One region of the Xenorhabdus sp. XBWT genome, then DNA from elsewhere that is predicted to be linked to it. Evidence: riboswitches for the same ligand, from Rfam matches in the RefSeq annotation. Region 1 holds a riboswitch; each other region holds the start of a gene.
What was found. A riboswitch is a leader RNA that binds a small molecule or an ion and turns the genes downstream of it on or off. The one in region 1 is predicted to bind thiamine pyrophosphate.
Positions count from the first base shown of each region.

Region 1 (10,897 bases):
TTCAATGGCGGTTTTGAACGCCAATGCCATTTTTACCGGATTGCGGGCAACCGCAATCGCGGTATTGACCAGCACCGCATCCGCGCCCATTTCGATGGCGGCCAGCGCATGGCTCGGCGCCCCGATCCCTGCATCAACAACGACGGGAACGTTAGCCTGTTCAATGATGATTTGCAGAAAGTCGCGGGTCAGCAAGCCCTTATTTGAGCCGATAGGTGCCCCCAATGGCATGACAGCCGCACAGCCAACCTCTTCCAGCCGACGGCACAGGACGGGATCCGCACCACAATAAGGCAGGACGATAAACCCTTCTTTCACTAATTGTTCAGCCGCTTTCAGCGTTTCAATCGGATCGGGCAGCAGGTATTTGACATCGGGATGGATCTCCAGTTTTACCCAGTTGGTTCCCAATGCTTCCCGCGCAAGATGAGCGGCGAATATCGCCTCTTCTGCGGTTTTTGCGCCAGAAGTATTGGGGAGCAGCTTAACACCCAACTGTTGCAGCGGCGCGAGAATGCCATCTTCATTGCCATGAAGATCGATTCGTTTCATCGCCATTGTTACTAATTGACTGCCAGAAGCGCGGATTGATTCGATCATTAATCCTGCATTCGAGAATTTGCCGGTTCCGGTAAACAGGCGGGAGTGAAAGTGAGAATCAGCAATCTTTAACATAATTAGCCTCCAACAATATTCGCTACATTAACCACCGGCAATGGCCTGAAACAGCAGGATACTGTCCCCGTCATTAACCTGATGGGTATGCCATTCTGAACGCGGGATAATGGCCTGGTTGATGGCTAAGGCGATACCTGATTGAGTGCGTTGTATATGTTCAAGCAACTGTCTGATTGTGACGGGCGCACTGAGTGTGATCGGTTGATCGTTGACGATAATATTCATGCGACTTCTTTTCCTGTTTCATTTTTGCCGCTATTCGCGTTTTCAGGCTCATTTTTTGCGATAGTGGCTTGTTGGGCAACCGCTCGGCAAATCGGGCACTGTGATGACCGGGTAAGCTGTAACGTACTCCAGCTCTGTTGTTTGCCATCAAATAACCGGAGTTTTCCGTTTAAGGGAGAGGGAAGGCCAGCCAGCATCTTGATGGCTTCTAATGCTTGCAATGCGCCGATCACACCAACGATGGGACCTAATACTCCGGCTGTCCGACAATTGCGTTGCGGTTCTTCCTGATCGGGATAAAGGCAGGTATAGCAGCCGTACTGATAAGGAGGGGAGAGAACCAACAGTTGCCCGCTGAAACCGATGGCACTGCCGCTGATAAGTGGTTTGTTTTCTGCAACGCAAGCGGTATTGATGGCATGGCGGGTTGCCATGTTGTCGCAACAATCCAGTACTAAATCTGCTTTCCTGACTGCGTTCAACAAAGATTCATTATCTTGCCTTTTGGTCAGTTCTGTTACTGTGATCAGTGGGTTCAGGCCTGTCAGTTGTTTTACTGCCAACTTTGCTTTATTTGCGGGAATATCACCTGTGCGATAGAGGATCTGGCGTTGCAGATTGGAGATATGCAATTGGTCATCATCCGCAAGATAAAGAGTTCCGACTCCCGCTGCTGCGAGATAGAGTGCCGCAGGTGAGCCTAATCCACCGAGGCCAACAATCAGTACCTTGCTGATTTTTAGTTTTTCCTGACCTTCAGGGCCAATGTCTTCCAGTAATAATTGGCGACTGTAACGCATAAATTCTTGATCGTTTAACATAAAAGCCCCCGATCCTGACCTTCAACTAAATGAAGTAAACTGGCTGTTACCTGCCGCCAGTCTTTCGCTTTTGTAATGGCACTGACCAGTGCCACGCCACCGACACCGGTTGCAACAACATCCGGTACGCGTTCCAGTGAGATGCCGCCAATGGCAACGGTAGGATATTCCGGTGTTATTTCCACTTGATGTTTGAGTGTGTCAAGTCCCTGTGGTGATGAAAGCATCTCTTTCGTGGTGGTAGGGAAAATATGCCCCAGTGCAATATAAGAAGGACGCAGGGCTTTTGCCCGCGCCAGTTCCTGTTGGCCATGGGTGGAAATACCCAGACGCAATCCCGCTTGCCGGATGGCATTGAGATCAGCGATATCCAGATCTTCTTGTCCCAAATGAACGCCATAGGCTTGGTGTTTAATAGCTAAGCGCCAGTAATCGTTAATGAACAAACGGGCGTTGTAGTGGCGGCCAAGTATTATGGCAGTTTGAATATCTTTCTCTACCTGCTTTTCTGGTTGATCCTTGATACGCAGTTGCAGGGTTCTGACGCCTGCTTTCAGTAAGCGCTCAATCCATATCAGGGAATCCACGACAGGATAAAGCCCCAAGCGTTGTGCTGTCGGAGCAAAAGGAGCTGATAGATGTGTTGATGTGTCAGGCTGACTTTTCATGGGGTACCTCCTCTGCGCTGTGATAAAGTTCACTGCCACGGGTGCGAAATTCTTCCGACATATGTTCCATTCCTGCTTCCTGTTCTAGTTTTGCTGCATAATCGCGTACATCTTGCGTAATTTTCATGGAGCAGAATTTTGGCCCGCACATAGAACAGAAATGGGCGACTTTGCCGGATTCTTGCGGCAGGGTTTCATCGTGATAGGCGCGGGCGGTATCAGGGTCAAGTGCCAGATTGAATTGATCTTCCCAGCGGAATTCAAAACGTGCTTTTGACATGGCATTGTCACGGATTTGAGCACCGGGATGGCCTTTAGCAAGATCAGCGGCATGGGCCGCGATTTTGTAAGTGATCAACCCCTGCTTCACATCTTCTTTATTGGGTAAGCCGAGATGTTCTTTGGGGGTGACGTAACACAGCATGGCACAGCCAAACCAACCGATCATGGCAGCCCCGATGCCGGAAGTGAAATGGTCATAACCGGGGGCGATATCGGTTGTCAGTGGCCCTAAGGTATAGAATGGCGCTTCGTGGCAATGCTCCAGCTCTTCCATCATATTACGGCGGATTAACTGCATCGGGATATGCCCTGGTCCTTCGATCATGACTTGAACATCGTATTCCCATGCGATTTTGGTCAGCTCGCCGAGCGTATGCAGTTCTGAAAATTGTGCTTCGTCGTTGGCATCTTGAATTGAACCAGGGCGCAGTCCATCCCCCAAAGAAAGGGAAACGTCATAGGCGGCGCAGAGTTCACAGATTTCCCGAAAGTGGGTATAGAGGAAGTTTTCCTGATGATGGGAAAGACACCATTTCGCCATGATGGAACCACCACGGGAAACAATGCCTGTCAGCCGTTTGGCAGTCATTGGAACATAGCGCAGCAATACCCCGGCATGAATGGTGAAATAATCAACTCCTTGCTCGGCTTGCTCCAATAAAGTGTCGCGGAACATTTCCCATGTCAGGTTTTCCGCTATTCCGTTAACTTTTTCCAGTGCCTGATAAATCGGGACAGTGCCAATAGGAACCGGACTGTTGCGCAGTATCCATTCGCGGGTTTCGTGGATATAGCGTCCGGTGGAGAGATCCATCACGGTATCTGCGCCCCAGCGGGTAGACCAAATCAGTTTTTCCACCTCTTCTTCGATGGACGAAGTCACGGAGGAGTTACCGATGTTGGCATTTACTTTAACCAGGAAATTGCGGCCGATAATCATTGGCTCGGATTCCGGGTGGTTAATATTGGCGGGGATAATCGCGCGACCAGCCGCCACTTCCTGACGAACAAATTCTGGTGTGATGTTTTCCGGTAAATTGGCGCCGAAATTTTGTCCCGGATGTTGTTGGCGGAGCACTTCACTGTGAATGCGTTCACGCCCCATATTTTCGCGCAGTGCGATAAATTCCATTTCTGGTGTGATGATGCCTTGGCGCGCATAGTGCAATTGGGTGACGCGCTTTCCTTGCTTGGCTTTCAGCGGATGCGGGCGATGGCGAAAACGCAGGTGATCAAGCCCTGCGTCTGCGAGGCGTTGTTGGGTAAAGTCGGAGCTAAGAGTGGAAACGGGTTCAATATCATTGCGTTCGTCGATCCACGATTGGCGGATTTTGTGCAATCCCGTTTGTATATCCAGTACGGAAGTAGGATCGCCATAAGGGCCTGAGGTGTCATAAACCGGAACTGGTTCGTTTTCCTCAAATTGGGGATTCTCTTTGGTGCCGCCGGTGAGTGTAGAGGAAAGTTGGATCTCACGCATCGGAACTTGGATATCAGGGCGTAAGCCTTCAAGATAAATACGTTTTGAATTGGGAAAAGCCACCCCTTGAACGGTGTTGATAAACGTCTGTGCGGCATCTCGTTGAGCCTTGCGCGGCCTTGCCTGATGGGGTTTTGGAGAAATATCAGCTGTTGGGATAATGGTATTTGGAATAGCGGTATTTGAGATAACGGTATTATTGGACTTAGACATAGCAAATTCCTGACTGTGTTATCACCTGTCTCATTGCTGGTCAGGCTTAAGTTGAGAAAATTGCTTGTCTGGAGCTCGCAGGGAGTAATGGTTTGTAGCTGAACATGGTTTGTACACGATGCTGTCATAGGTGTACGTAATAATCAGCGAGGTGATTACTCTTGTTCCCTTCGCGGGTATTAGCCCGATCAGGTTCTGCGGATCCCGAATAAACGGTCTCAGCCTGTGTCCATCGTGGTATACGCTGAACGCTAGGCACTCCGACAAGAAAAACACCCCAGAGTATAAAGGGGATTATAAAAACTACAACCTTTAACTGTAACCTTTTAGTGTGACCCTAAAGTCCAGTTCAATTGCGTCCATCCGTGAATTTCGGCTTCCGATTGCAAACGAGGGTCTGCATTGATGGTAAAAACTTCGTCAGCAAATAAACACATTGGTAAATCATTTATAGAGTCTGTGTAGAATGAAATATGCTGCGGAGATAAATTCTGTTCTGATAGCCATTGCTGCAAGCGGGTGACTTTTCCTTCGCGGAAAGTGAGGGTTCCCAGAACATTACCGGTATAGCAACCCTCTTCCATTACCATGTCGATCCCCATTACGGTTTGGACACCGAATGCAGCCGCAATTTTCTTCACCACGAAAGAGACGGTGGCGGAAATAATAATGATGGGAATGTCTTGCTGCCGGTAAGTATCCAGTTGTTTTTGGGCTGCGGGATAGATGAGTGGTTTGATTTTTGTTTCTACAAAATCAGTTAGCCAGATATCAACTTGTTCTTGGGAGATTTTGTGCAGTGACTGCATGCTGAATGCCAGATATTTGTGCATATCCAGCTTACCTGCACAGTAGTCAGCTATCATTTTCTGGTCTGCCTCAAGAAAACGGGGATCAGTAATGATATTTTTCTCCCATAGATATTGTGTCCATAACCGGCCGGAATCTTTGCAAATTAATGTTTCATCTAAATCAAATACGGCAATTCGCTGTGACATGGTTGCTATTCCTCAATTTAATTTAATGTATTTTTATTTATTTAATTCGGATCGTATACCTGCAAATTTTCAATTTGTAGAGTAGTCAACAAAGATGACACTTGAAAGACGAAGAGTATAAATGAGTATTAATTAGGGTGGCTAATAGAGCAGATTGCAGACGGAAGATAATGAAAAGAGTATGCTGAATTTGGACAAAATGCCATGAAGACAATCGTACAACTCATGATGGAATAGATATAGATGATACAGCAAAAATTGACAGGTACAGAACAGGGCTGGTGGATTGTCAGTCTTGAGAATCAAGTCTGGCTACCACAGGGGGAATTACCAACAGGGACTGCCCGCGAATGGTCATTGCAGAACCACATGGCGCAGCCCATCGGAGAATGGTTGGGGGATACAGTGTGGCTGATCCGCCATAAAATGGCTTCAGATATGTCTTCTCACCGCTTATTTGTTGATCGGGAAACCAAATTATTTCAATTGGTAGGGCGTGCTGTGCAATTGGCTGAGTTTTATCGTTCACATCATTATTGTGGTTACTGTGGTCATGAAATGAAGCATAGTCAACATGAATGGGCCTGTTTGTGCAATCACTGTCAGGAATGTTATTACCCACAAATTGCTCCCAGTATTATTGTTGGCATTCGTCGTGATGACCATATTTTGTTGGCACAGCACCAGCGTAGCCGAAATGGTATTCATACTGTGCTTGCTGGGTTTGTGGAAGTCGGTGAAACGTTGGAAGAAGCGGTGCATCGCGAAGTGATGGAAGAGAGTGGAATTAAAATCCGTAACTTGCGATATGTCGCTTCTCAACCATGGCCTTTCCCGAACTCATTGATGGTAGGATTTTTGGCCGATTATGATAGCGGTGAAATTACAATTGATCCCGTTGAACTTATCAGCGCAGACTGGTATCGCTACGATAACCTTCCTTTGATCCCTCCTTCTGATACGATTTCCCGTCGTTTAATTGAAGATACGGTTGTGTTATGTCGCCAGCAGTCATGTTAATTGCTCAATGAGTTGAGAAAGGCCTTTTAAAAACATGTTCGGATCTGCAAGGGGATAACCGGCAACGGCTAATACAACTGTGACTGTATATCCCCTTCATTTTAAAACCCATAAGGTATGGCAATATACCTTATTCTTTTTGTTCCTTTAGGCCCCGGTTTTCTAGCATAGGCTCAATACTTGGTGGCTTACCGCGGAAGTCGATATACAGCTTTTCCAGGTCTTCACTATTGCCATGTGACAGCACCTTATCGCGGAAACGTTGTCCATTTTCTGGCGTCAATCCTCCGTGTTCGGTAAACCAGGCAAAGGCATCGTCTGCCAGCATTTCTGTCCACAGATAAGCGTAATAGCCGGCAGCATAGCCGCCACCCCAAATGTGTTTGAAATAGCTGGAACGATAGCGCGGGGGCACGTAGCTGAGAGCGATATTGTCTTGTTGCAGAGACGCCTCTTCAAATTTATCTACATCCTTCTGTGGCTGATCAGCGGCCAGCATATGCCAGTGCATATCTAACAATGCGGCTGACAGCAGCTCAGTCATGAGGTAACCTTTGTTGAATTTGTCAGCCTTATTGATCTTATCCACCAACGCCTGTGGCATGGTTTCACCGGTTTGGTAATGCTTGGCGTAATGGGCAAATACCTTTGGATCACGCGCCCAGTATTCATTAAGTTGTGAAGGAAATTCCACAAAATCACGGGCGGTATTGGTTCCGGACAGGCTCGGATATTTCTGATCGGCAAACATGCCGTGCAAGGTATGCCCAAATTCATGGAACAGGGTAATCACTTCATCATACGACAATAGTGCGGGCTGGCCCGGCGCAGGTTTGGTAAAGTTGGTTACGTTGTAAATCACCGGTTTGGTTCCAATGAGCTTTGACTGACCGACAAAATTACTCATCCAAGCTCCACCCCCTTTGTTGTCGCGTTTGAAGTTATCGGTATAAAACAACGCCAACGGCTTCCCGTCTTTATCGAAAACTTCATACACGCGGACATCGGGTTGATAAACCGGAATATCTTTACGTTCTTTAAAAGTGATGCCATACAGCAGATTAGCAGCATAGAATACGCCATTGTTCAGAACGTTATTCAGCTCGAAATACGGCTTAATCTGTGACTCATCCAAATCATATTTTGCTTGGCGTACCTGTTCAGCATAAAACGACCAATCCCAAGCCTCCAGCTTGAAGTCTCCTTTTTGCTGGTCAATCACTGCCTGAATGTCTTTGGCCTCGCGCTCAGCGCGTGCTGTTGCCGCTGGTACAATATCGCGTAAAAATTTCAGCGCGGCTTTAGGCGTTTTTGCCATCTGATTTTGCAGTTTCCACGATGCATAATCCGGGAAGCCCAGCAGCTTAGCCTGCTCAGCACGGAGCTTCGCTAATCGGCTCAGGGTTTGACGCGTGTCATTATCGTCACCTTTTTCGGCTCGGCTCCACGAGGCTTCAAATAACGCCTTACGTGTATTGCGATCTTTCAGGTCTTGCAAACGTGGTTGCTGAGTGGTGTTTTGCAATACCAACAGCCATTGGTTGTCTAGCTTACGCTCATTGGCAGCCTGAGCAGCCGCAGCAATTTCGCCATCGGATAGCCCACCCAGCCAGGCTTTATCTTGAACCACCAGCGCGCCATTCTTGGTTGCTGCCAGCAATTTATTGGTGAACTGGGTACTGAGTATTGCTGCTTCCTGATTCAACGCTTTTAACTTTACTTTATCCGGATCAGACAAGTTAGCCCCTGCTAACTCGAAGCGTTGATAAGTCACTTCCACCAATCGGCGCGATTCCGGGTCCAGATTCAACGTTTCGCGCTGCTGATAAACAGCTTTGATACGGTTGAACAGTTTACTGTTCAACATAATTTCATCCTTCATCGCCGCCAGCTTTGGTGAAACATCCTCATCCAGTTTTTGTAGTTTGTCAGTGCTGTTAGCCGATGTCATCGTTCCAAATACGCTAATTACCCGTGTCAACATTGCGCCTGATTTCTCCAGTGCGACAAATGTATTTTCAAAGTCAGGCGTGGCGGGATTATTGGCTATCTTCCCGATCTCTTCCAGTTTCTGTTTAATACCGGCAGTAATTGCGGGTGCATAGTCTGTTTCTTTTATTTTATCGAACGGAGGAGCCTGAAATGGTAGTTCGCTTGTGGAGAAGAAAGGGTTTTTGCTCTTGTACTGCTGTTGATTAGCTTCACCGCTCACACTCACCTCCTTTACCTGATCACTTGATGCGTTCGTGTGGTCAGAACCCGGTTTATTTTCTTCGGCCTGCGCCTGAGTGCCTAGTGCCAAGCCAATAGCCAGTACTAAAGTGGATAAACGTATCAATCGAAACTCCTCCATGTAGGTCTAATAGGTTATTTATCAATGAAAATAACTTCATAAGTACTTTGATGCAGTCAATTAACTAACGTAAATCAATTCATTTAACGATTTACTGAAGAGCGCGAACAATGAAGGATGATGGCAACGTGAGAAGTCCTTCCTTTGTATAACACATTGGTAACACAAATGTAACATAATGGAGGCAATGAGCTGGTAGGCATAGTCCTTGTTCCGGGTTTTGTGACTCCGCCCATAAATTTTTTCAGCCGGTGTCGTTCGTTATATACCCAATGGATTTCGAGTTACAGCCAATAAAGCCGTAGTTTGAAAGACGACGGGTGTTGCTGCTTGAACGTTTATTTATTGGAGGTCAAGACGGAAGTTCGGTTTCCGACGTGTTATCATGCGCACGCTTTTTGTCGATAATCAAAGGGAGCCTGTCATGAATGAGTTGAAAAACGACCGCTATCTGCGTGCCTTATTACGTCAGCCTGTTGATATCACACCTGTGTGGATGATGCGTCAGGCCGGTCGATATTTACCAGAATATAAAGCGACACGTCAGGAGGCGGGAGATTTCATCTCGTTATGTAAAAATACTGAGCTGGCTTGCGAAGTCACGCTTCAGCCCCTGCGCCGTTTTCCTCTGGATGCTGCGATCCTGTTTTCTGATATCTTGACTATTCCTGATGCGATGGGGTTGGGGCTTTATTTTGAAGCAGGAGAAGGGCCACGTTTTCAATCTCCGGTTCTTAATCATGCCGATGTGGAAAAATTGCCTGTCCCTGATCCAGAAATGGCGCTGGGCTATGTGATGGATGCTGTTCGTGCGATCCGCAAGGCGTTGGCAGGTCAGGTTCCTCTGATCGGTTTTTCCGGTAGCCCGTGGACACTGGCAACCTATATGGTTGAAGGAGGAAGCAGCAAGGCATTTACCAAAATTAAAGCCATGATGTATGCTGAACCTGCGACATTGCATATGTTACTGGATAAATTGGCAAACAGCGTTATTCTATATCTGAACGCGCAAATTAAAGCGGGCGCTCAATCTGTCATGATTTTCGATACTTGGGGTGGAGTCTTATCTCATCGCGCTTATCTGGAGTTTTCCCTGCAATATATGCATAAAATTGTAGATGGATTGATCCGTGAACACGAAGGCCGTCGTGTGCCTGTTACCCTGTTTACCAAAGGGGGAGGTCAATGGCTTGAGGCGATGGCGGCAACGGGGTGTGATGCACTTGGGTTGGATTGGACGACGAATATTGCTGATGCCCGCCGTCGTGTTGGAGATAAGGTTGCTTTACAGGGTAATATGGACCCATCCACGCTGTATGCTGCACCGGCGCGAATTGAAGAAGAAGTTTCGAGAATTTTACAAGATTTTGGTGTAGGCAACGGGCATGTTTTCAATTTGGGACATGGCATTCATCAGGATGTTCCACCAGAGCATGCCGGCGCCTTTGTCGAAGCAGTACACAGACTTTCAGCAAAATATCATCAATGACTTTATGATTGACACAAAGGCACTACGTCAGGAACAGATAGAGACATCATGGCAGGTTATCCGCCATGATGTGTTTTCTACATCTTTTACGCCAAAGTTGATTGCGGGTGCTGATGTTGGGTTTGAAGATGGCGGTGCGGTGACGCGTGCCGCTATTGCGGTTTTGCACTATCCCTCATTAGAATTGCTCGAATACCAAATCGCCAGAATTGACACAGTACTTCCCTATATCCCCGGCTTACTCTCATTTCGTGAATATCCTGCATTGATGGCTGCATGGCAAAAATTAAGACTGCGGCCTGATTTGCTTATGGTGGATGGTCAGGGGATTGCCCATCCCCGACGTTTTGGAATAGCCAGCCATTTTGGATTGCTGGTGGATGTTCCAACAATCGGTGTAGCAAAAAGCCGCCTGTGTGGTGAACATGCATCTGTAGGAGATGCTCCGGGAAGTCGTCAGCCGTTGGTGGATCGTGGTGAACAGATCGGTGTCGTATTCCGCAGCAAAAAAAGATGTAATCCGCTCTATATTTCCATCGGTCATCAGATCAGTATTAACAGCGCGGTATTCTGGGTTGAACAGTGTATGAAAGGTTATAGACTCCCTGAACCGACTCGTTGGGCGGATGGGATCGCCTCAAATAGGCCGTTTTTTAAGCAAACAATGCAG
Region 1 covers NZ_CM180990.1:418,180-429,076, forward strand. The annotation lists gene AC5JQI_RS01790 (thiazole synthase) at 1-675, opposite strand, end outside; gene thiS (sulfur carrier protein ThiS) at 703-903, opposite strand; gene AC5JQI_RS01800 (HesA/MoeB/ThiF family protein) at 900-1,724, opposite strand; gene thiE (thiamine phosphate synthase) at 1,718-2,392, opposite strand; gene thiC (phosphomethylpyrimidine synthase ThiC) at 2,376-4,367, opposite strand; TPP riboswitch at 4,516-4,640, opposite strand; gene AC5JQI_RS01815 (HAD family hydrolase) at 4,694-5,365, opposite strand; gene nudC (NAD(+) diphosphatase) at 5,609-6,385, shown strand; gene dcp (peptidyl-dipeptidase Dcp) at 6,516-8,720, opposite strand; gene hemE (uroporphyrinogen decarboxylase) at 9,163-10,227, shown strand; gene nfi (deoxyribonuclease V) at 10,232-10,897, shown strand, end outside.

Region 2 (10,897 bases), 2.1 Mb from region 1:
ATGGTACTCATACTTTGATTTTCCTCTATAAACTCTTTTTGGCAGTATGTTGTCTGCGGGATTTTTTCTTTTTCGCTCTAACATCAACTATAACCTCGCTTGCAGATTATCTGATAGCCAGATAGTGGAATATTAACATACTATTAACTTGTTATTGTTGTTTCCTGCTGCAAAAATAACAATCAAAAATTTTAATACGGTATGGTGGCTTTTTCCAATTATCACAGTATTAAAATTTAATAATCTCATTTTGAGAAAAATATTGCTATATGTTTTCAGAAATATTAGAGAGTTCAACATTAAATTTTGTAATTATTTTTATGTTTTTAATTGATGAGGTTATTACAACTCAGGTTATTTAATAGTGCATAACTATCTAAATTTGTTTAATGCACTCATATGATATAGCGCTAATAACTTTAGATTAACACCTATTTTTTATATGGTTATTGTATTGGAATTGTTTTTCATTGGTTGTATTTAGGTTATCAGTTAGTTTCCATTTTAAGTTTGGTTGTTAATTGATTCATATTGTTTTCTTATATTTAGCAGAGGAATTGGTTCGTGCTAATTACTTATAATATACGATTAATAGGCTTGAAATAGGGAATGATGCGTTTATGAGTATTAATGTAAATGTTCACGAACGCTAAACTAAATGTAAAAATTTCATTAAAAGTTACCCATTGAAATAGATATTGTGTTACATTCTTTCTGTTTTACTGACTTAGTATCTCTGTGTTTCTTGTATACAGCCTTATGTTACTTGTTAATTATAAAGGAAATTACACACAATAAAATTTCGGCGGATACTGCATTATGGTCAGCTAATGTTTGCTAATTAGTAAGGGGAAAATATCTTGACGGATCTGATTAACTTCATTAACAACGTTCTTTGGGACTACGTACTAATATACTTGCTCCTCGGGGTTGGCCTTTACTTCACATTGCGTTCTGGTTTTATACAGCTTCGTCATTTTGGTCACATGTTTTCAGTTCTGAAAAATAGTAATAAATCAGATAGCTCTGGTATTTCATCTTTTCAGGCTTTATGTACCAGCCTTGCTGCTCGTGTAGGAACCGGTAACTTAGCAGGAGTCGCTATTGCAATTACTGCTGGTGGGCCAGGGGCTATTTTTTGGATGTGGGTAGTGGCATTTATTGGTATGGCGACTGCCTTTGTTGAAAGCACGCTTGCTCAGTTGTACAAGACGAAAGACGATCAAGGAAATTATCGCGGTGGCCCTGCTTACTATATGGAAAAAGGGTTGAAGAAGCGATGGATGGGGATTCTGTTTTCATTCTTTCTTATTATCGCGTTTGGTCTTGTATTTAATGCTGTTCAGGCAAGTTCAATTGCGGAAGCGGCTTCTTTTGCTTTTAATATCAAACCATTTTATGTTGGTATTGTATTAGTCATTTCTAGCGGTGTAATTATATTCGGCGGGTTGCGTTCCATCGCAAGAGTTGCGGAATTTGTTGTACCGTTTATGGCGATTGCCTATTTCATACTGGCACTTTGGGTTGTTGGCCACAATATTGAACGTATTCCAGAAGTATTTGCATTAATTATTAAGAGTGCTTTTGGTCTTCAGGAAGCAATAGCCGGAACATTAGGTTATGGCATTTCTCAGGCAATGTTGCAAGGTGTTCAACGTGGATTGTTTTCGAATGAAGCGGGAATGGGTTCTGCTCCAAACGCTGCGGCATCGGCTTCTCCATACCCACCGCATCCGGCTTCGCAGGGCTATGTGCAGATGTTAGGGGTGTTTATGGATACCATCGTTATCTGTAGCGCCACCGCAGTCATCATCCTCTCTTCTGGTGTTCTTAACGAAAATGTTACTGCCATCAGCGGAATTGAATTGACTCAGCGGGCACTGTCATCGGCAGTTGGACATTGGGGAACGACATTCATTGCTATTGCTATTTTCTTCTTCGCCTTTACATCTATCATTGCTAATTACGCTTATGCTGAAAGTAATATGATATTCCTTGAGCGTAACCACACTGCAGGCTTATTTATCCTGCGCTTGGCATCACTGGGAATGGTTATGTTCGGCACATTAGCGGATGTTCCTTTGGTTTGGAATATGGCTAATGTATCGATGGCATGTATGGCTATTGTTAACTTGATTGCCATACTCTTGTTGTCAGGTATCGCAATGAAGCTTGTCAAAGATTATAACCAGCAGAGAAAATCGGGACAGTTACCAACATTCAATATCAAGGATTATCCAGAAATTCAGCAGCAAGTTGAAAAGGGTATTTGGGATAATGATATGTTAAATAATAATCAGAAGACGTAATTGCTGGATATTGGAAGTTAGAGGTTTATATCCAACAGATTTCAGATTATCGCGTAACTAATAAAGCAATAATTTGAAAGGCAATCGGAATATGAATTACAGAATGTGATTCATATAAGATGACCATAAAAGCCGGACATTCGACTATTCCTTGAATGTCCGGTTTTTATTTGTACGTTAGATCCTGTCTGAAACTAAAAAACATCACATTTGCTTTAGTTTTATCTATTATATAGATATCCGAACATAGTTATTTTAACGTTATCTTTTCTTTTTAAATAGCAGCTAGAACATGATAAAAAAATTAATGGCATGTGCATTTATTACTCTGTTAGTTGGTTGTTCTTATTCTCCTGAGCGAGAAGAGAGAAATGGTTATATTGTCGACTATTCTTATCCTTATTCGACCAATCAGGATATTGATTCGATTAGATTCCTTGTTTTGCATTATACTGCTTTGAATGATAGAAAATCTTTACAGGCATTAACGGGAGGTAATGTTAGTGCGCATTACCTCATTCCATCTCAGACAACGTATGAAAATAAAGAGCCGATTATTTTTCAATTAGTCCCAGAAAAGCAAAGAGCATGGCATGCAGGAAAAAGTGAATGGAATGGATATCAAAGTCTAAACCGTTACTCTATTGGTATTGAAATTGTTAATTGTGGTTTTAAGCAACAGTTTATTAAAAAGGAGTGGTGTTTATATCATTTATCACAAATCGATGCAGTGATTAGATTGGCCAAAGATATTATTCAGCGATATCAAATTAAGGCGGTCAATGTTGTTGGCCACAGTGATATAGCTCCACTTAGAAAAAAAGATCCCGGTCCGGTTTTCCCATGGCAGTTACTTTATGAGCAAGGGGTTGGTGCTTGGCCTGATCACGGGACTGTTAATAAATATTTGGCTGGAAGAAGTCCTGATATGCTTGCATCAGTGATTTCAATACAGAAGGCACTGTTTCGGTATGGTTATAAAATTCCTCAAACAGGGGTATTGGATGATGAAACGCATAAAACGATTCAGGCATTTCAGATGCATTTTCGTCCATCCGATATTAATGGTACACCTGATGCTGAAACCGAAGCGATTGCTTTGGCTTTGGTCGAAAAATATCAAGAATAATTTATGCTTAATTCTATTGAAATAGATGCATGAATTTCAAAATGCAGTACTTATCTCTTGAGAAGGCCTCTGAGGAACATAGGTAACCGTATGTTTATAAAAAATGGAGGGATGAGTTAGATAGCCAACAAAGCTGCAACTTGAAAAATGATAGGTATAGAGCGCAACCATTTGTTGGGGTAGAAGAGATATTAAAAGTGGAAAGTAAGTAGGGCGGCCGAGATAAGTGGCCGCTGATGATACTTACCTCATGATTCACAGTCACAGGTCAGATGCAATGGGAGCTTCACTTCAAGTTCCATATCTATGCTCTGACGAAAATCATAAGGTGTAATGCCATATTCTTTACGGAACATATATGTGAAATGAGATTGAGATCCGAAGCCGAAATCCAAGGCTATATCAAAAATAGGTAAAGAACTGTTTCTCAGCAGAGAAACTGCGCCAGCCAAGCGCCGTTGTCTTATGTACTTTCCAAGCGATATCCCTGTGACTTCTTTGAATATTTTCTGCATGTGCCAAAGGGAATAGCCAGAGTAAGCAGCAAGCTCTTCAAGATGAATGACACGGCCAAGATGGTTTTCTATCCATTTACTCAGTGCGTATACAAGTGCTAAGTGATTATCTTGTGTCATTACAATTTTAAATTGGTTAAAGGTGGGGAGAAGTATACACAACTTCTTTTCAAGATGACAAAACCCATCATTGTGGGCAGTGGCAATAATAAAACCAAGTGCTTCCGCGCGTAAAAACTTTTTATCCTATTTCACTAGGATGTTAACTACAATGAAATTAATCCAAGGTGGTTGAATTGAAAAATAAAAAAGTGGTTTTAACATTGTGCCTAATAGTAGTGTGTCTGTTTTTGTATTTGTTGGCATTGGATGTACCTTGTGAACGAGGCAACGGAGAATTTGAATTAGGTGTTTGTTCTATTACCCGCTACATACCTTTTTGATCTCTATCTCAATCATTATCCTGAATGTATGTGTGTTAACATACATACATGGTATTCATTCTTTGTAAATGGTGTTTTAATATCCATCTGATTCTAATTATAGACTAAATATCGAGTTAAATCAGCACATAACTAAAATTCATGATAGTTGAGACAATTTAAGCTCGACAAATTTTATGAAAATTGGGAGAGTGAGGTGATTCCTTTCTCTTTTCAGACTCAAAAAATACTCAGGTTCAAAAAAACAAATAGAATAGCTTTTAATGAGACGGATTCTAAGCACCGCAAAAAGAGGACTAAATGGCAGGACAACAAGAACAATCCACGCTTAAGCGTGGTTTAAAGAACAGGCATATTCAACTTATTGCTCTCGGTGGTGCAGTAGGTACAGGGTTATTTTTAGGTATAGCTCAAACCATCAAAATGGCAGGGCCTTCAGTACTACTTGGGTATGCAATTGGCGGATTTATTGCATTCTTGATTATGCGCCAATTGGGCGAGATGGTCGTAGAGGAGCCAGTCGCAGGGTCATTTAGCCACTTTGCTTATAAATACTGGGGCGATTTTGCGGGGTTTTTATCAGGTTGGAATTATTGGGCAATGTTCATTCTGGTCGGAATGGCAGAACTGACGGCCGTAGGCATTTATATCCAATATTGGTGGCCGGAAATTCCGACATGGGTTTCCGCAGCAATATTTTTTGTGCTGATAAATCTTATTAATTTGATTAATGTTCGATTATACGGTGAAACTGAATTCTGGTTCTCTATCATTAAAGTTACTGCGATTATTGGCATGATTTTCTTTGGAAGCTATTTGCTGATCAGCGGTAGTGGCGGCCCACAGGCAAGTGTCACCAATTTATGGCTGCAGGGCGGTTTTATGCCTAATGGGGTTTCCGGCTTGATCATGGCGATGGCGGTAATCATGTTTTCGTTTGGTGGATTAGAAACGGTAGGGATCACTGCGGCAGAGGCGGAAAATCCTGAGGAAAATATTCCAAAAGCAACCAATCAAGTCGTTTATCGAATCCTACTGTTTTACATCGGCTCACTGGCTATTCTGCTTTCACTTTATCCTTGGGGGAATGTAGTCGAAGGTGGTAGCCCATTTGTTTTGATTTTCCATGATCTGGATAGCTTTTGGGTGGCGAATGTCCTGAATATAGTTGTATTAACGGCAGCATTATCTGTTTATAACAGCGGCGTATATTGTAATAGTCGGATGCTTTATGGTTTGGCTAAACAAGGCAACGCGCCTCGCATTCTGACAAAAGTGAATAAACGTAGTGTACCTGTTTTATCTATTGGGTTATCAGCGTTGGCAACATCAATGGGTGTACTGATTAACTATGTTATACCGGGTAAAGCGTTTGAGTTGTTGATGGCATTGGTGGTAACAACGCTGGTTATTAACTGGATTATGATTTGTCTTGCCCACCTGAAATTCCGCGCAGCTAAGAATAAGGAAGGCACTAAGACAAAATTCCGGGCATTGTGGTACCCGTTTGGAAACTACCTGTGTTTAGCGTTTCTGGCGTTCATTCTTGTTATTATTCTGATGATGCCATCAATTAGTATTTCAGTTATTTTAATGCCATTCTGGATTGGTGTATTATGGCTGGGTTACTTAGTAGCCAAAGCAAAGAAAAAGGCTGCTTAATTCTTAATCTATTTCAGCGTATTTTCAGCCGGGTATTATGCCCGGCTGATTATTCTTATCAGTATTCCTCCATTTTTAACCTAATCCTAAAGGTATTATGCGTTTTATCATAGCTTAGTGACTCATAAGTAAGAGATTTGTCATATGATTAAGGATAAATTAAAACCACTTGATATGAATTATTTCATAGAAATAGTGTCATTAGTAGAACATATGGAGTGGCCAAATGACAAACTTCAGACTTTATAAATCTTATAAAGTCGTTTATCCATATATAGCGTAAAGACAAAAACATTATTATTGAATAATATTTAATAAATGATAAACAAAAAAGTAGTCTGGTTATATGCAAGATGATTATATTTTATGTTAATCAAGAGTTGAATAGAATTAGTGATAACTTTATAGTTATCAAAAATGGATTCTGGACCGTGATAACTCTCTGTTCTACTCTGCAATAGGCGCAAAAAACAGCATTATATATTAGGTTAATTAAAGTTGTTTCTTTGGGTTAAAATTTTATTTTTGTATATATTCATATGGTTAGGTTGATTAAAAATTGTTGGATAATTTCAAATAAGAATAGATGTTAAGATTTTCAAATATGTGCGTTGGCTCCAGCACCTGAAAAAAATGGCTTGCGATTATATAAAGAGTATGTGATAAAACACATGGGTAAACGGAGTACAGTTCTGTTAATAAATAACAGCAACGAATACTAGTTTGTTTATTTTCATGTCAATCGGCGAATTAAGTGATTCAAAGGAAATTTTTGAAATGGCAAAAATCACTGGTACTGTGAAGTGGTTCAACGAGTCCAAAGGTTTTGGTTTTATTACTCCAGCTGATGGTAGCAAAGATGTATTTGTACATTTTTCTGCAATTATGAAAGATGGATTTAAAACATTATCTGAAGGCCAGCAAGTTGAGTTTGAAATACAGGATGGTCCTAAAGGCCCTGCTGCCGCAAACGTCACAACTTTATAGTAATAAATTTATTTTGGTTGGCGTTTAACTTCTGACCAAATATATTTTATATTTATCGTTATTTTAGTTTCATTATCTGACGATAATCTATTGCAAATATCACTCTATTGGGATACTAATAGAGTGATTTTTATTTTGGCTCGGGGCGTTCTTGATTGAACTGAGAAGTACCCGTATTACCTGATCTGGATAATGCCAGCGTAGGGAAGTCATGGTATCTTTTATTTTGATACCCACTTTTCTTTTGCTGGTGAATAGGAGTCACCATCATGAGAATTAACTCACTAACTATCGCAGGGACTGATCCTAGCGGTGGTGCCGGCATTCAAGCTGATTTAAAAACCTTCTCCGCACTTGGCGCTTACGGTACAACGGTCATAACCGCATTGGTTGCCCAAAATACAAGAGGAGTCCAATCGGTTTATGATATTGATCCTCTCTTTGTTTCTGCCCAGCTAGAATCCGTATTTTCAGATGTTAAAATAGACAGTGCTAAAATTGGCATGTTATCCAATGCGGCCAATATCGCTGTAGTTGCAGAATCATTACGCCGTTACCCAGTTTCCCATATTGTATTGGATACTGTCATGGTGGCAAAGAGTGGTGATCCTTTGCTATTACCAGAAGCCATTGCGGCAATGATAGAGCAACTACTACCAATCGTTTCTTTGATCACTCCTAATTTGCCCGAAGCAGCAGCCATACTGAAATGCAATCCTGCGGAGGCAGAAAAGGAGATGCTACAGCAGGGAAGAGAATTACTTTCAATGGGATGTCAAGCGGTTTTACTGAAAGGCGGTCATTTGAACAATGAAGAAAGCCCGGATTGGCTTTTTACCCGTGAAGGAGAGTGGCGTTTTACCGCGCCCAGGGTGAATACCCGACATACTCATGGTACCGGTTGTACACTTTCTGCGGCACTTACTGCATTACGCCCACGTTATTCCGATTGGCAAAGAACTTTACCTTCTGCAAAAGCATACTTGCAAAATGCGCTGGCACAAGCAGATACTCTTGACGTTGGTCAGGGGATTGGTCCTGTGCATCATTTTCATCAATGGTGGTGAATTAGAGAGATAGGATTGTCATTGAATAATGGGGATACCAGTATCCCCATTGTGAAATATACCTATTTCCTGAAATCCATTGGGTACCAAAAGTTTGATTAGGCGATAGTAATATTCGTATCGAGATAGACATCTTGAACGGAGTGAATTAACTCAACACCTTCTTTCATTGATTTCTTGAACGCTTTGCGGCCAAGGATCAATCCCATCCCTCCAGCCCGTTTATTGATAACAGCTGTGCGAACTGAATCACTCAGATCGTTATCTCCGGAAGCACCACCAGAGTTGATTAATCCAGCACGCCCCATGTAACAGTTAGCCAGTTGATAGCGAACCAGATCAATCGGATGCTCAGTAGTCAAATTGCTATAGACACGTTTATCAGTATGCCCAAATCCAATGGCTGTATAACCACCGTTGGTTTCTGCCATTTTTTGTTTAACGATATCGGCACCTATTGTTGCTGCCAGATGATTCGCCTGACCCGTTAAATCGGCACTGGTATGATAATCAACGCCATCCTTCTTGAACGCTGAATTACGTAGATAGGCCCATAACACGGTAACCATGCCTAACTCGTGAGCACGTTCGAAAGCAGCTGAAATTTCTTCTATTTGGCGACGTGATTCGGGAGAGCCATAATAAATAGTTGCCCCGACTGCGACTGCACCCATGTTAAATGCTTGCTCGACGCTGGCATATAAAGTTTGGTCATATTGGGTTGGATAGGTCAATGCCTCGTTATGATTAAGCTTTACCAGAAACGGGATTTTATGGGCATAACGGCGAGAAACAGATGCGAGGACACCATAAGTTGAAGCAACACAGTTACAACCGGCCTCAATCGCCAATTTAACAATATTTTTAGGATCAAAATAAAGTGGATTGGCGGCAAAAGATGCACTGGCAGAATGCTCGACTCCCTGATCTACCGGCAAAATTGAGAGATAGCCTGTTCCGGCCAGACGACCATGATTTAGCAAGGTTTGCATGGAACGCAGGACAGTATTAGGTCGATTATTTTCAATCATTACTCGATCGACGAAATCTGTGCCCGGGAGATAGAGATTTTCTTGTGGAATGGTATTGCATTTGTGTTGCAATAAACTCTCTGCGTCTTTTCCTAATAACTTAGCGATATCAGTCATGATTAACTCCAGTTTGCAAAAGGCGCTACTGATTGTTGTTGATATTCAGATTAATAACAAGGCAAGTAGAAAGGGAAACAGCAGTGGATCGCTTCAGTTAATATAATAATTGCTAAAATCTGACCATTTTGCATCAAGGGAAAGTGAAATAATTTTTATCTGATAGAATGAAAAATAAACCTTAACCTATTCTATAACTGAATAATTTGAGAGGTGCTTTCTTAAAATTTCCTTCATTAAACTGAATAAATATTAATGATATTTATTGCGATATGATTCCCTTGATTATAATAAACAACGTTACTAAAAAATAATCAAAAAATAGCCAATGGCAGAGAGGGTAATCATTAAATTAATTTATTTTTATGGGACAGTGTTGGATTTTAACTTTTTGAAAGTTAAATATTTTATTTTTTATCGAATAAAAGAAAAGGCCAGCCCAAGGGAGATTGAGCTAGCCAAGGAGGTGGTTCCTAGTCTTACAGTAACACTTTTTTAGTTCTTCATTTTTCAGGGCTGATAATACGAGAAATAAAATAACATTGATGTGATCTGTTTCTAAAAAAGCAGAACAATTTCTTTAAAATCTTATTTCGAATTATTTCACTTGTAATTCTTATGAATGAGGTGTTCTGGTATTGCCACTTATCAATTTTCGAATAAGTAAGGCATATTTCAGTTCGATTTTTTCAGGAAAAGGGAGATAAACGATATGTCCGTCACCTGGAGCAATGTCTATTACCTGACCTTTCTTATTTATCATGGATTTTAACGTAAAGTTAATATTGCCCGATGGTGTCATAAGCTCCAGAGAATCGCCAACCAGAAACTTATTTTTCACGATAACTTCAGCTAATCCATTGACGCGGTTGCCAGTAAATTCCCCGACAAATTGCTGGGTGTCTGACACAGAATAACCGTATTCATAAGTTTGGTACGCATCGTGAGTATGGCGGCGTAGAAAACCTTCTGTATAGCCACGGTGTGCCAGACCTTCTAATGTGGTCATCAACGTTGGATCGAAAGGTTTTCCGGCAACGGCATCATCAATGGCCCGACGATATACCTGAGCAGTTCGGGCACAATAATAGAAAGATTTTGTGCGACCTTCGATTTTCAGTGAATGGACACCCATTTCTGTCAATCTTTCTACATGCTCAATAGCGCGTAAATCCTTGGAGTTCATGATGTAAGTACCATGTTCATCTTCAAAGGCAGACATATATTCACCAGGGCGTTTGGCTTCTTCGATCATGAATACTTTGTCAGTTGGTGCACCCTGACCTAATGTTGGCCCGATATTTTTGACAGGAATAGGGTCGTGCACATGTACAATGTTACCGACAGTATCTTCCTTACCTTCCTGCACATTGTATTCCCAGCGGCAGGCATTAGTGCATGTTCCCTGATTGGGATCGCGTTTGTTGATGTAACCTGATAACAAACAGCGACCAGAATAAGCCATACAAAGTGCGCCGTGGACAAAAACCTCAAGTTCCATATCAGGCACTTGTTGGCGAATTTCTGTAATTTCTTCCAGAGAAAGCTCGCGGGAGAGAATGACGCGAGTCAGTCCCATTTGCTTCCAGAATTTGACGGTGGCCCAGTTAACCGCATTGGCTTGAACGGAAAGATGA
Region 2 covers NZ_CM180990.1:2,621,792-2,632,688, reverse strand. The annotation lists gene AC5JQI_RS11425 (hypothetical protein) at 1-84, opposite strand, end outside; gene AC5JQI_RS11420 (alanine/glycine:cation symporter family protein) at 861-2,309, shown strand; gene AC5JQI_RS11415 (N-acetylmuramoyl-L-alanine amidase) at 2,605-3,438, shown strand; gene AC5JQI_RS11410 (helix-turn-helix domain-containing protein) at 3,687-4,073, opposite strand; gene mgrB (PhoP/PhoQ regulatory lipoprotein MgrB) at 4,241-4,396, shown strand; gene AC5JQI_RS11400 (amino acid permease) at 4,697-6,058, shown strand; gene cspE (transcription antiterminator/RNA stability regulator CspE) at 6,836-7,045, shown strand; TPP riboswitch at 7,177-7,269, shown strand; gene thiD (bifunctional hydroxymethylpyrimidine kinase/phosphomethylpyrimidine kinase) at 7,312-8,112, shown strand; gene fbaB (class I fructose-bisphosphate aldolase) at 8,211-9,260, opposite strand; gene trhP (prephenate-dependent tRNA uridine(34) hydroxylase TrhP) at 9,877-10,897, opposite strand, start outside.
Region 2: another riboswitch for thiamine pyrophosphate. It lies ahead of thiD (bifunctional hydroxymethylpyrimidine kinase/phosphomethylpyrimidine kinase); the one in region 1 lies ahead of thiC (phosphomethylpyrimidine synthase ThiC).

Region 3 (10,897 bases), 210 kb from region 1:
GTTTCTCTGTTGAAGATCTTGGCGCCAGAGGTAATTTGACGACTATCCCCGAAGCAGTGCTGTTTTTTGCTCTCCCGTCAGGCATATTGGCTTTGATTTTTATATTAAAAAATCCAATTAACGCTTTGTTAGACGAACATTATTTCCTTTGTACGGCATTTTCTGTATTAGGTGTTGTTTTATTACAAATATCAGCTTCCGGGCGCGCTTTATATTTATTGCCCTTTATTGCACCAATGGCGATTTTAGCCACAGAGATTTTCCTTAAACTACCGGAAAGAATCTATAAATATTTCAGTGTATTTTCTACTACTCTCTGGTCTTTTCTCATCGTATTCTTATGGTTCAGCTATTTCTTATCGCTTTCCAGCGATGATAAACATGGGTTGGAGCCATTAGGCAGATGGTTACCCATGAGCTATCAGATGCACTTTTCAGGATTAATATTTGGCATAGCGTTTTTGATAACCATCGTATGGATGGCTAAGAATAAGTTACTTTCTCAATTTCCTGCCTTACGTGCCGCTCAAAATTGGCTATTGGGCATTACCGTCGTTTGGGGATTGGTATTTACATTATTTGTTGGCTGGATTGATTATGCCAAAAGTTATCAAGATGTATTTATTGACCTAAAGCAGAATATTTCCGGGATATATCAAGAGAATCACTGTATGGCATCATATAACATTGGAGAGTCCGAAGCCCCAATGCTTTATTATTATGCTCATATATTGCTCCAGAAACAGAAAGCATTTGATACTCCTGAAAAATGTGAATGGTTGATGGTTTTATCCGAAGAGGTTGATCCCGCTCCGGAGGGAATGGAATTATTTTGGCATGGTCATAGACCAGATGAAGATCGTGAGAATTTAGTTGTTTATAAGAAAGTGGAGTTAAACGATATAAAATCGAATCAGTAGAGGTAAGTTATTTAACGGGTTGGATGGTGGCTTTTTGTACCACTATCTCGCCTAGTAAGTTTTAAATATTCCGTAACTATGTGATATTACTTCCTGAGTTTATTCATCTTCTGGCCAATACCTTACAAGGGAGAAAATGCAAAGGAGCAATATCTTGGGTAAGTATAAATAGTGATGAATTAATAAGAGATACACATATTCATTTGATACTTGATGGCATCAATATAGAAGAGATAATTAATAAGTATCTTGGATATTAATTTAAATGAAGATGCTAATAATAGTAATAATGAGTTTGTGTTCGTGGATTTAAATAATAATAGATATAAAAATATAAAAAGTACAACTGGAAAAATGGTTGTCCCACGATCCCTCCTTGGATGGGGAATAAATGCCTTATATGGGATAAGTATGCTCTACACCTAGAGACAAAAGAAAGAGAAGATGAAGATAGATATGATGGTCTATCCCGATTATTCCATATCTTTTGATACTCTCAGGATGGTGGAGGGATATTACATAAATTAAAGATAATTGAGTTAATGGTTTTTTAAATAAAGCGTCATTAAGTGACGCTTTATTTAGATTCTGTAAGCTAAATAGAGTTTTTATGAACGATTCAGTTTTTCTTTTAATTCCTGAATTTTTGTTTCTAAATTACTAAGACCTTTATCTGACGCTTTTTGATAGAGTTCAAGTGCTTTTTTATAATCTCCAGGCACTACATGACCAAGTTCATAAATCATTGCCAGATTTCTCTGGGCATAAGCATCGCCTTGATCTGCCGCTTTAATAAACCATATCATAGCTTCGAAACTATCTTTTTTTACACCATTTCCATACCAATAAAGTTGACCAATATTATTTTGTGCGGTGGAATCACCTTGAGCTGCGGCTTTCAAAAACCATTTCATCGCAACGGAACCATCTTTTGGTACACCCAACCCTTTCATATAAAAGAATCCTAAGATATTCTGGCCATCCGGACTCCCTTGTTTGGCTGCTTTTGTACCCCATACGATCGCTTTTTGATAATCTTGCTCTACACCTAACCCTTTGGCATAAAAAAGACTCAGCGTAAACTGCGCCCTTTTATCCCCTTGCTCAGCAGCTTTGGTATACCATTTGGCGGCTTCGGAGTAGTTTTGAGGGACCCTTAATCCCTCACTATAAATATCGCCAAGTCTATTTTGTGAACGGACATATCCCTGCGTAGCGGATTTGGTATACCATTTGATGGATTCACTATAGATTTGCTCTACACCTAATCCATTAAAATACATGTATCCCATATTAGCTTGTGCAGAAGCTTCATTTCTTTTAGCGGCTTTGGGACACCATTTCAATGCTTCTTGATAGTCTCGTGCTACGCCTAATCCTTCTATATAAAAATAACATAAAGATGCTTGTGAATAGACATTTCCTTGAGTAGCGGCCGAGGTATGCCATTTAACGGCTTTTTGAGAATTTTGTTGTACACCTAATCCACTATTATAGAGAGAGGCAAGATAATATTGAGCTTCTGTATTTCCCTGATTTGCGGCTTGTTGATACCACTTGTAGGCTTCTTTGTAGTCTTGCTGTATACCTGATCCTTTTTCGTACAACCTCCCTGTTTTATATTGTGCGGTTGCATTACCTTCTGTCGCTAATTTTAAGCAAACAGAAAATGATTGTTCATTTATTTTGCAGGGATCATTGAGTGTAAATGCAGAAATTAATGGGCTGAAACTGAGAAAAAAGCAAAGTAACAATAGGCGTTTCATATATTTATTCCTTATTTTTATAGGAGTTTTCCATTATTTATTAAGTTTGTTGGTCAGTTCTTTCACTTTTAATTCAACATCAGTTGCACCGTTATCAGCGGCTTTTTGATACCATTCGAGTGCTTTTTCATAATCCTGTGGTACAACTTTTCCTTGCTCATAAATCATGCCCAGATTTCGTTGGGCTAACTCTTCACCCAACTCTGCTGATTTAGTAAACCATTCTATCGCTTTTTTAGAGTCTTTTTTTACACCTTCTCCATTGAGATAATGTGAGCCAATATTATTTGCCGCTGTCGGAGAACCCTGATCAGCCGCTTTCATAAACCATTCGATTGCTTTTGTACTATTTTTGAGTACGCCTAATCCTTCACTATAGATATAGCCAAGATTAGATTGTGCATCCACGTCTCCTTGATTAGCGGCGAGGGTATGCCATTTGATGGCTTCTTTATAATTTTGTTTTACACCTTTTCCAACTTGATAGAAATGTCCCAGCATAGACTGCGCATCAGTATCCCCCTGTTCAGCAGCTTTGGTATACCATTTGGCAGATTCTGTGTAGTTTTCTATCCCATCTGTACCATTATAATAGAAAGCACCGAGTTCAAGTTGTGCATCCACATCTCCTTGGTTAGCGGCGAGGGTATACCATTTGATGGCTTCTTTATTGTCCTGAATGACGCCTAAGCCATTCAAGGAGAAATAGCCCATATTATATTGGGCTGAAGCATAGCCTTGCTCAGCGGCCAAGAGTGTCCATTTGACTGCTTCTTGATTATCTGGTGAAACACCTAAACCCTTTCTATAGAGATTACTAAGATTAAATTGTGAGTACATATCTCCTTGTTCAGCGGCTTTGGTATACCATTTTGCAGCTTCTTGATAATTCTGTGGAACACCCTGCCCTTGATTATAGAGATAACCCAGTTTAGTTTGTGACTCACTATTTCCCTGTTCAGCCGCTAAGGTATACCACTTTACGGCCTCTTTATAATCTTGTGTTACACCTAATCCGAAGTGGTAGAGATAACCAATATAGCTTTGCGCATAAGTATTTCCTTGATTGGCTAATTGGAGATGTTTTTCAGCTTCTGCTGTGTACAATTCATTAAGTTTAGATTGGACGTCGGCATTACCTTGCTCAACTGCTTTTTCATACCATTCGATGGCTTCTTGGTAGTCTTGTTCTACGCCTAACCCTTTCTTATAGAATTCACCAAGACTGGTTTGTCCATTGACATTATTTTGGTTGGCGGCATGGGTATACCATTTGAATGCCTCTTGATAGTTTTGTTCTATACCTAATCCTGTTTCATACAATTTCCCTGTTTTATATTGCGCTTCGGCATTTCCTTGATTGGCTAATTTTAGGCAAGTAGAAAAGGAGGTTTTATCTATCTGGCAGGGATCGTTTGGAGTACATGCAGTTGTCAAAAGACAGAAGCTAAGAAGAAAACAGAGTGGCGTTAATCGTTCCATGTTGTTATTCCCTATTTTTATGGGTGCAATCGGGGGAAAAGAATAACGCCAAACATTAGCAAAAATTATATGGTTTGAAAATTATATATAGATCTCTCAGTACTGTAATCAGCGAAAGTTTTATCTATTTATTATGTCTATCAAATGAGGCGTATTATTGATAGACATCATATGATTTTCTGTTTTAAATATTGGTGATACCCAAAATCACCGCCTCTTTTGCCTCACCACTTACCAACCTCTCAGTCTTCCCATCATAATGAATTTTTCCGTCCACAATCAGCAAAGAACGCGGAGCGATTTTCGCTGCGTCATCAAGATTATGGGACACCATAAGTAAAGTAATTTGGCGTTCACAGCATATTTGATCCAGCAATTCCAGCATCTCATTGCGCAAAGCAGGATCGAGCGCTGAAAATGGTTCATCCAGTAATAAAATCGGTTGATGGCGGACTAAACAACGAGCCAGTGCCGCCCGTTGGCGCTGTCCGCCAGAAAGCTGGGACGGCAGGCGAGGTAAATACGCCTCCAGCGATACCTGAGAGGCAATTTGCTGGAGTGTTTTCTTTTGCTCTGCATTCAATCGCAACCCGGGATGCAATCCTAAACCAATATTTTGCTCAATGGTCAAATGGGAAAACAGGTTATTTTCCTGAAACAGCATGGAAACAGGCCGCTTGGAAGGCGGTGTATTTGTGTGATTTTTGCTATCCATCCAGATATTGCCTTGCTCTGGAAATTGGAAACCCGCAATTAAACTTAACAATGTGCTTTTGCCCGCTCCACTTGGGCCGAGGATCGCAATGCGCTCTCCAGCTTTAATGCCTACATCAAAATGCATAGCAAGATGTTTATAGGTGTAAGTGACATTTTCGAGTTTAATCATGGCGTCGGCCCGGTAAGCGTTCAATTACAGTGAACAAAATAAAACAGAGAAGCAGCAACAGGAATGCGGTCACGGCACCATCCTGATTGCGATAGGCTCCAATTTGTTGATACAGGTAATAAGGCAAAGTACGGAAATCTTCGCTTGCAAATAACGCGACAATACCGAAATCTCCAATTGATAGAACATAGGCAAAAGCCAACGCTTGTGCTAATGGAATTTTCAGCGCCTTGAACTCAATCCAGCGTAGGCGCTGAATACCTTGAATATTGAGTGAACGGCACAGGGGATTGTAGCGTTCTGCCAGATCACGCATCGGATTTTCCAATACTTTCAGGGCATAAGGGACGGCCATCAGCGCGTTGGTCAAAATAACCAATCCATAAGGTGATTGAGGTAATCCAACAGTTGTATTCAGCAGAAGAAAAAAACCCGTGGCAAGAACAATTCCCGGCATGGCAAGGATCAACAAGCCGCTGGTTTCTATCGCTTGTCCCCAACGGGGAAAGTGGCGTAAGCGTAATTCCCGGCTGCTCCATAGCAACATCATGGTCAGTATTACACACAGCAGCCCCGCTCCCAGTGCGATAATGACCGAAGTTGTAAAGGCTTGCCATAAAGCAGGCTGGCGTAAAACATCAAAAATACTGCTGTTTAAACCATCCACAATAACTGCCAGCAAGGGGGGGAGTAGAAGCAACAAGGCCAGACTAATCAGCAGGCCATCAAATAATTTCCGCAACCATGAATCCTGTGGATTGCGCCATTGTTGTTGATGACCATAACCCACTGATAGAGCGCCTTTGAGTTTTTGGCTGATCAGTACCAAGCCAACGCAGCAAAATAGTTGAATCATCGCAAGCAAAGCCGCATGTGCAAGATCGTAGTCATAGCTAAGAGCTTGGTAAATCGCTAGTTCAATAGTTGTTGCCGCAGGGCCTCCCCCTAAAGCGAGAACGGTAGCAAAGCTGGCAAAACACAGCATGAAAATCAGTGCGCCTGTTGGTAAAAGTTGGCGGCGCAGATAAGGCCATTCAATAAAACGAAAATGTTGCCATTCATTCATACCAAGCTGGGCTGAAAGTTGCCGCTGTTCGATTGCGATACTTTCCAGCGATTGCAGCAGCAGGCGTGTTGCCATCGGCATATTGAAGAAAATATGAGCCAGCAAGATCCCTTGTAATCCATAAGGTGTAAAACGATATTCAATACCTAACCATTGGAAAATATTTGCCAACCAGCCTGTTTGACCATAAACGGTAAGGATACCAAACAAAGCGACCAAAACCGGCAGGATCAATGTCATTGCGCATAAGCGCAGAAAGAGAGCCTTACCGGGAAAATGGCGGCGGTAAAGTGATCTTGCAAGGAAAATGGCGGGCGTCACCGATAATACGGCGGATAAAAATGCTTGCCAGAAAGTGAATCGAATGACATGCCAGAGATAACTGTCATTCAAGAATTCCTGCCAATTACTTTCAGGCGCATTGAACCACAGCGCCCCAAATGCAGACAAGGCAACGATAATCAATAAACCGGAGGCAATGACCCCCGGTAATAACCAGCCTGCTATTAGCGGCTTACAGCGCTTTGCCATGTACGTATCCATTTTGTACGGTATTTTGCCACTTCATCTGCGTTGAATTGCAGAGAGTTCTCAGGAACAGGAAGTTGTTTGAAAACGTCAGGCAACGGAATATCAATCACAGGATACATCCATTGAGTTGTTGGAATGACTTGCTGAAATGCTGGAGAAATCATGAAATTCATGAATCTCTGTGCTAATTCAGGTTGCTTACTTGAGGCTAACTGGGCTGCTACTTCAATTTGTAAATAGTGGCCTTCCTTGAAGATAGCCGCTGCATAATTATCTTTTTTCTCTGAAATGATGTGATAACCCGGAGATGTGGTATAGCTCAGTACCATATCGCCCTCACCTTTCAGAAACAGGCCATAGGCTTCACTCCAGCCTTTCGTGACGGTGAGTGTCTTTTTGGCAACTTTTTGCCATTCCTGTGCTGCTTTGTCGCCATAGAGATCTTGCATCCAGAGCAGGAACCCCAAGCCCGGAGTACTGGTGCGAGGGTCTTGGTAAATAATCTTCCAATTCTGGTGGTCATTGATTAATTCATCCATACTTTTGGGTGGATGAGGTAAGGTATTCTTGTTGTAAATAAAGGCGAAATAACCGTAATCATAAGGAATGAACGTATTATTATTCCATGAAATGGGTAATTTCAGTTTTGAAGTATCGATATGGCTTGGTGTGAACAATCCGGTTTGTTGAGCCGCTTGAATCAGATTGTTATCCAATCCCAGAACGATATCCGCTGATGTTTTTTTGCCTTCCATCCGCAAACGGTTCAGTAAGGAGACCCCATCTTCCAGAGCGACGAGTTTCAGTTCACAATTGCACCCTGTTTCAAAAGCTTTTTTAATGGCAGGCCCCGGTCCCCATTCAGAGGCAAATGAGTCATAAGTATAAACTGTCAGCGTAGGCTTTACTTGAGCCGTCTGAGCAAAAACACTGGCAGAAATCGAGAGAGTACTAATGGCAATAAAGCGGGAAAATAATTTCTTAAACACTTTGCTCTCCTATCGTTATTAACAATGGTTATTAGAAGATTGGCAAAGGATCTGAGAAGGAGCTAAATGAAAATTACTTATTTTAATCAATTATTAGCATCCCAAATCCCTACTCCGGTACTAACCGGTTCAGGTCCGACGGGTTTGTTCTCAGCAGCAATATTTTGCAACAACTGCACCCCGTTGAGATGGTCGTATTGTAGAGACTTCGGCCGGGTCTGCAAAGTCCAATCATAGAGGTTTACCGCTTGAGATGAGTGTGAAACAATTAGTTATCTTTTCAAATTCGTTTTATCGAGAGGTAGTCTGGTGATCGATGATGATGGCTACCGCCCGAATGTAGGAATTGTAATTTGTAATCGCCAAGGTCAGGTTCTATGGGCTCGCCGCTATGGACAGCATTCTTGGCAGTTTCCTCAGGGGGGGATAAATCCAGGGGAATCACCAGAGCAAGCAATGTATCGCGAGTTGTTTGAAGAAGTTGGTTTAAATCGCAGAGATGTCCGGGTTCTTGCCTCGACCCGGAGCTGGTTGCGTTACAAATTACCCAAGCGTTTGGTGCGTTGGGATACAAAGCCCGTCTGTATTGGGCAAAAGCAACGTTGGTTTTTATTACAGTTGTTGTGTAATGAAGCTGATATTAATGTGCAGCGCAGTAATACGCCGGAGTTTGATGGCTGGCGTTGGGTTAGTTACTGGTATCCTGTCCGGCAAGTGGTTTCTTTTAAACGGGATGTATATCGCCGCGTGATGAAAGAATTCTCTTCCATTGTGATGCCAATGCAGGAACCTGCTTCACAGCTCTATTCGCCTTATTTATATCGTCGCAGAAGAAATTAGGTAACAGTTTATGCTCATGCGCTTACGAGAAATTGTTGAAAAGGTTGCGATGGCAGCCAATTTATCTGAAGCGCTTGAGCTACTGGTCAATGAAACCTGTCTGGCAATGAATACGGATGTTTGCTCTATCTATCTGGCAGATCATCAACGTCAGTGTTATTACCTGATGGCAACCAGAGGGCTGAGAAAACCAAAAGGGCGTTCGGTCAGTTTAGCTTTCAATGAAGGTGTTGTGGGTGAAGTCGGGCGTTTGTCTGAATTAATTAATCTTTCTGATGTTCGTGACCATCCCAGTTTTAAATATATCCCCCAAGTGAAAGAAGAAAGTCTGCGGGCTTTTTTAGGTGTCCCGATTATTTATCGCCGCCAGTTGCAGGGGATATTGGTTGTTCAGCAACATGAACGGCGCCTGTTTGATGAAAGTGAAGAATCTTTCATGGTAACACTGGCAATGCAGCTTGCTGTTATTCTTGCTCAGGTGCAGACAAAAGGGATATTTGGTCAGTACCGCCAGAGTCGTATTAAAGCACTGGCCATTTCCAATGGCATCGTCATGTCCCAAGGGTGGCAAGACCGTTCACAACCTTTGCTGGAGCAGGTATCTGAGGCATCAACCTTGGATTATCAATCTGAACGTCTGAGATTAATTCGTGCTCTGGAAGAAACAACTGCGGAGTGCCGTCGAATCAGCAAGCGTTTCACCTCTAGCTCGCAGAAAGAAAGTGCTGCCATTTTCGATCTCTATTCTCATTTATTAAATGATCCCCAACTCAAGCAAGATCTGTTTTATTCAGTTGATAATGGTTTTGTCGCTGAATGGGCAGTCAAAACTGTGATTGAAAAATACGCCGGGCAATTTGCCAGCCTGCAAGATCCTTACATGCGGGAGAGGGCATCTGATCTGCGTGCTCTTGGACAACGGGTATTGTTTCATCTGGATGATTCTTTCACTGATGCCACTCAGTGGCCGGAGCATTTTATCCTGGTTGCCGATGAACTCAGTGCCAATTTGTTGGCTGAGATGCCACAGGAACAATTGACCGGAGTGATTGTGCGTGATGGCGCAACGCATTCCCATTCCGCTATTCTGGTTCGTGCGATGGGGCTTCCTGCTATCATGGGGGCAGATATACAACCTGAGTTGTTGCACAATCGGACGCTAATCCTTGATGGTTATCGCGGTGAGATTTTTATTGAGCCAGAGCCGTTGATTGTCCAGGAGTATCAGCAAATAATTGAAGAAGAACAGGTTCTCAGTAAATTAGCTGAATGTGAGCAGCAACAGCAGGCACAGCTTAAAAGCGGAGAACAAGTGCTTGTGCAACTCAACGCAGGGCTTAGTTTAAAATATGAGCAGCAGATAGCGGACAGTATTGATGGCGTTGGACTGTATCGTACAGAGATCCCTTTTATGCTGCATAGTGGTTTTCCATCAGAAGATGAGCAGAAGAACCGTTATCAAGAAATATTGGAACTTTTCCCTGATAAGCCGGTGGTGCTGCGAACGCTGGATGTTGGTGCAGATAAACAACTTCCTTATATGCCGATTAATGAAGACAACCCTTGCCTTGGTTGGCGTGGAATTCGTATCACGCTGGATCAGCCTGAAATATTCCTGATTCAGCTCAGAGCGATGCTAAAAGCCAATGCTTCCACTGGCAATCTAAAGATACTTTTGCCGATGGTGACAAGCATTGAGGAAATTGATGAGGCACGAAAACTGCTTGAGAGGGCGAAATCTGAGGTTGAACAAGCCATCGCCAGAACGATTACCATGCCACAGATTGGCATTATGCTTGAAGTCCCTTCCACTATTTTTTTGTTGCCGCAATTAAAGAAACGGATTGATTTTGTCTCTATTGGCACAAATGACCTGACCCAATATTTGCTTGCGGTAGATCGCAATAATACACATGTAGCTTCACTATATGATAATTTGCATCCGGCGGTAATTAGAGCTCTGAAACTGGCTTTTGACGAATGCCAACGCCTTGCTCTCCCTATTAGCATATGTGGTGAAATGGCAGGTTTACCGATCGGGGCATTAATATTGCTTGGTTTAGGTTATCGTAGTCTGAGCATGAGTGGCCGGAGTGTTCCTCGTATCAAATACTTGCTGCGCCATTTGGATGCTAATGATCTAGAACGTCTTATCAGCGTCATATTGAAAGCTGAAACTAGTGGGCAGATCAAAGGGTTGGCAGCCGAATTTATGGAGGCGAATAGTCTGGGTGGCCTGATTCGGGGTGGTATTTAGTGTTATCCATAGCACTTAATCAGCTTACGCCCGACGGGTTTCAAGATGTAATGCCGCCAACAACGCAGTAGTTTGAAAGATGAAGGGAATAGTTGCCTATGCTATTATTTGCAATTATTTGTCTTAAGTTATTCAAGCAATATAATTCATTTGCAACAGA
Region 3 covers NZ_CM180990.1:630,985-641,881, forward strand. The annotation lists gene AC5JQI_RS02760 (ArnT family glycosyltransferase) at 1-920, shown strand, start outside; gene AC5JQI_RS02765 (SEL1-like repeat protein) at 1,529-2,686, opposite strand; gene AC5JQI_RS02770 (tetratricopeptide repeat protein) at 2,720-4,168, opposite strand; gene thiQ (thiamine ABC transporter ATP-binding protein ThiQ) at 4,353-5,054, opposite strand; gene thiP (thiamine/thiamine pyrophosphate ABC transporter permease ThiP) at 5,047-6,651, opposite strand; gene thiB (thiamine ABC transporter substrate binding subunit) at 6,627-7,640, opposite strand; TPP riboswitch at 7,729-7,833, opposite strand; gene rppH (RNA pyrophosphohydrolase) at 7,950-8,480, shown strand; gene ptsP (phosphoenolpyruvate--protein phosphotransferase) at 8,491-10,737, shown strand.
Region 3: another riboswitch for thiamine pyrophosphate. It lies ahead of thiB (thiamine ABC transporter substrate binding subunit); the one in region 1 lies ahead of thiC (phosphomethylpyrimidine synthase ThiC).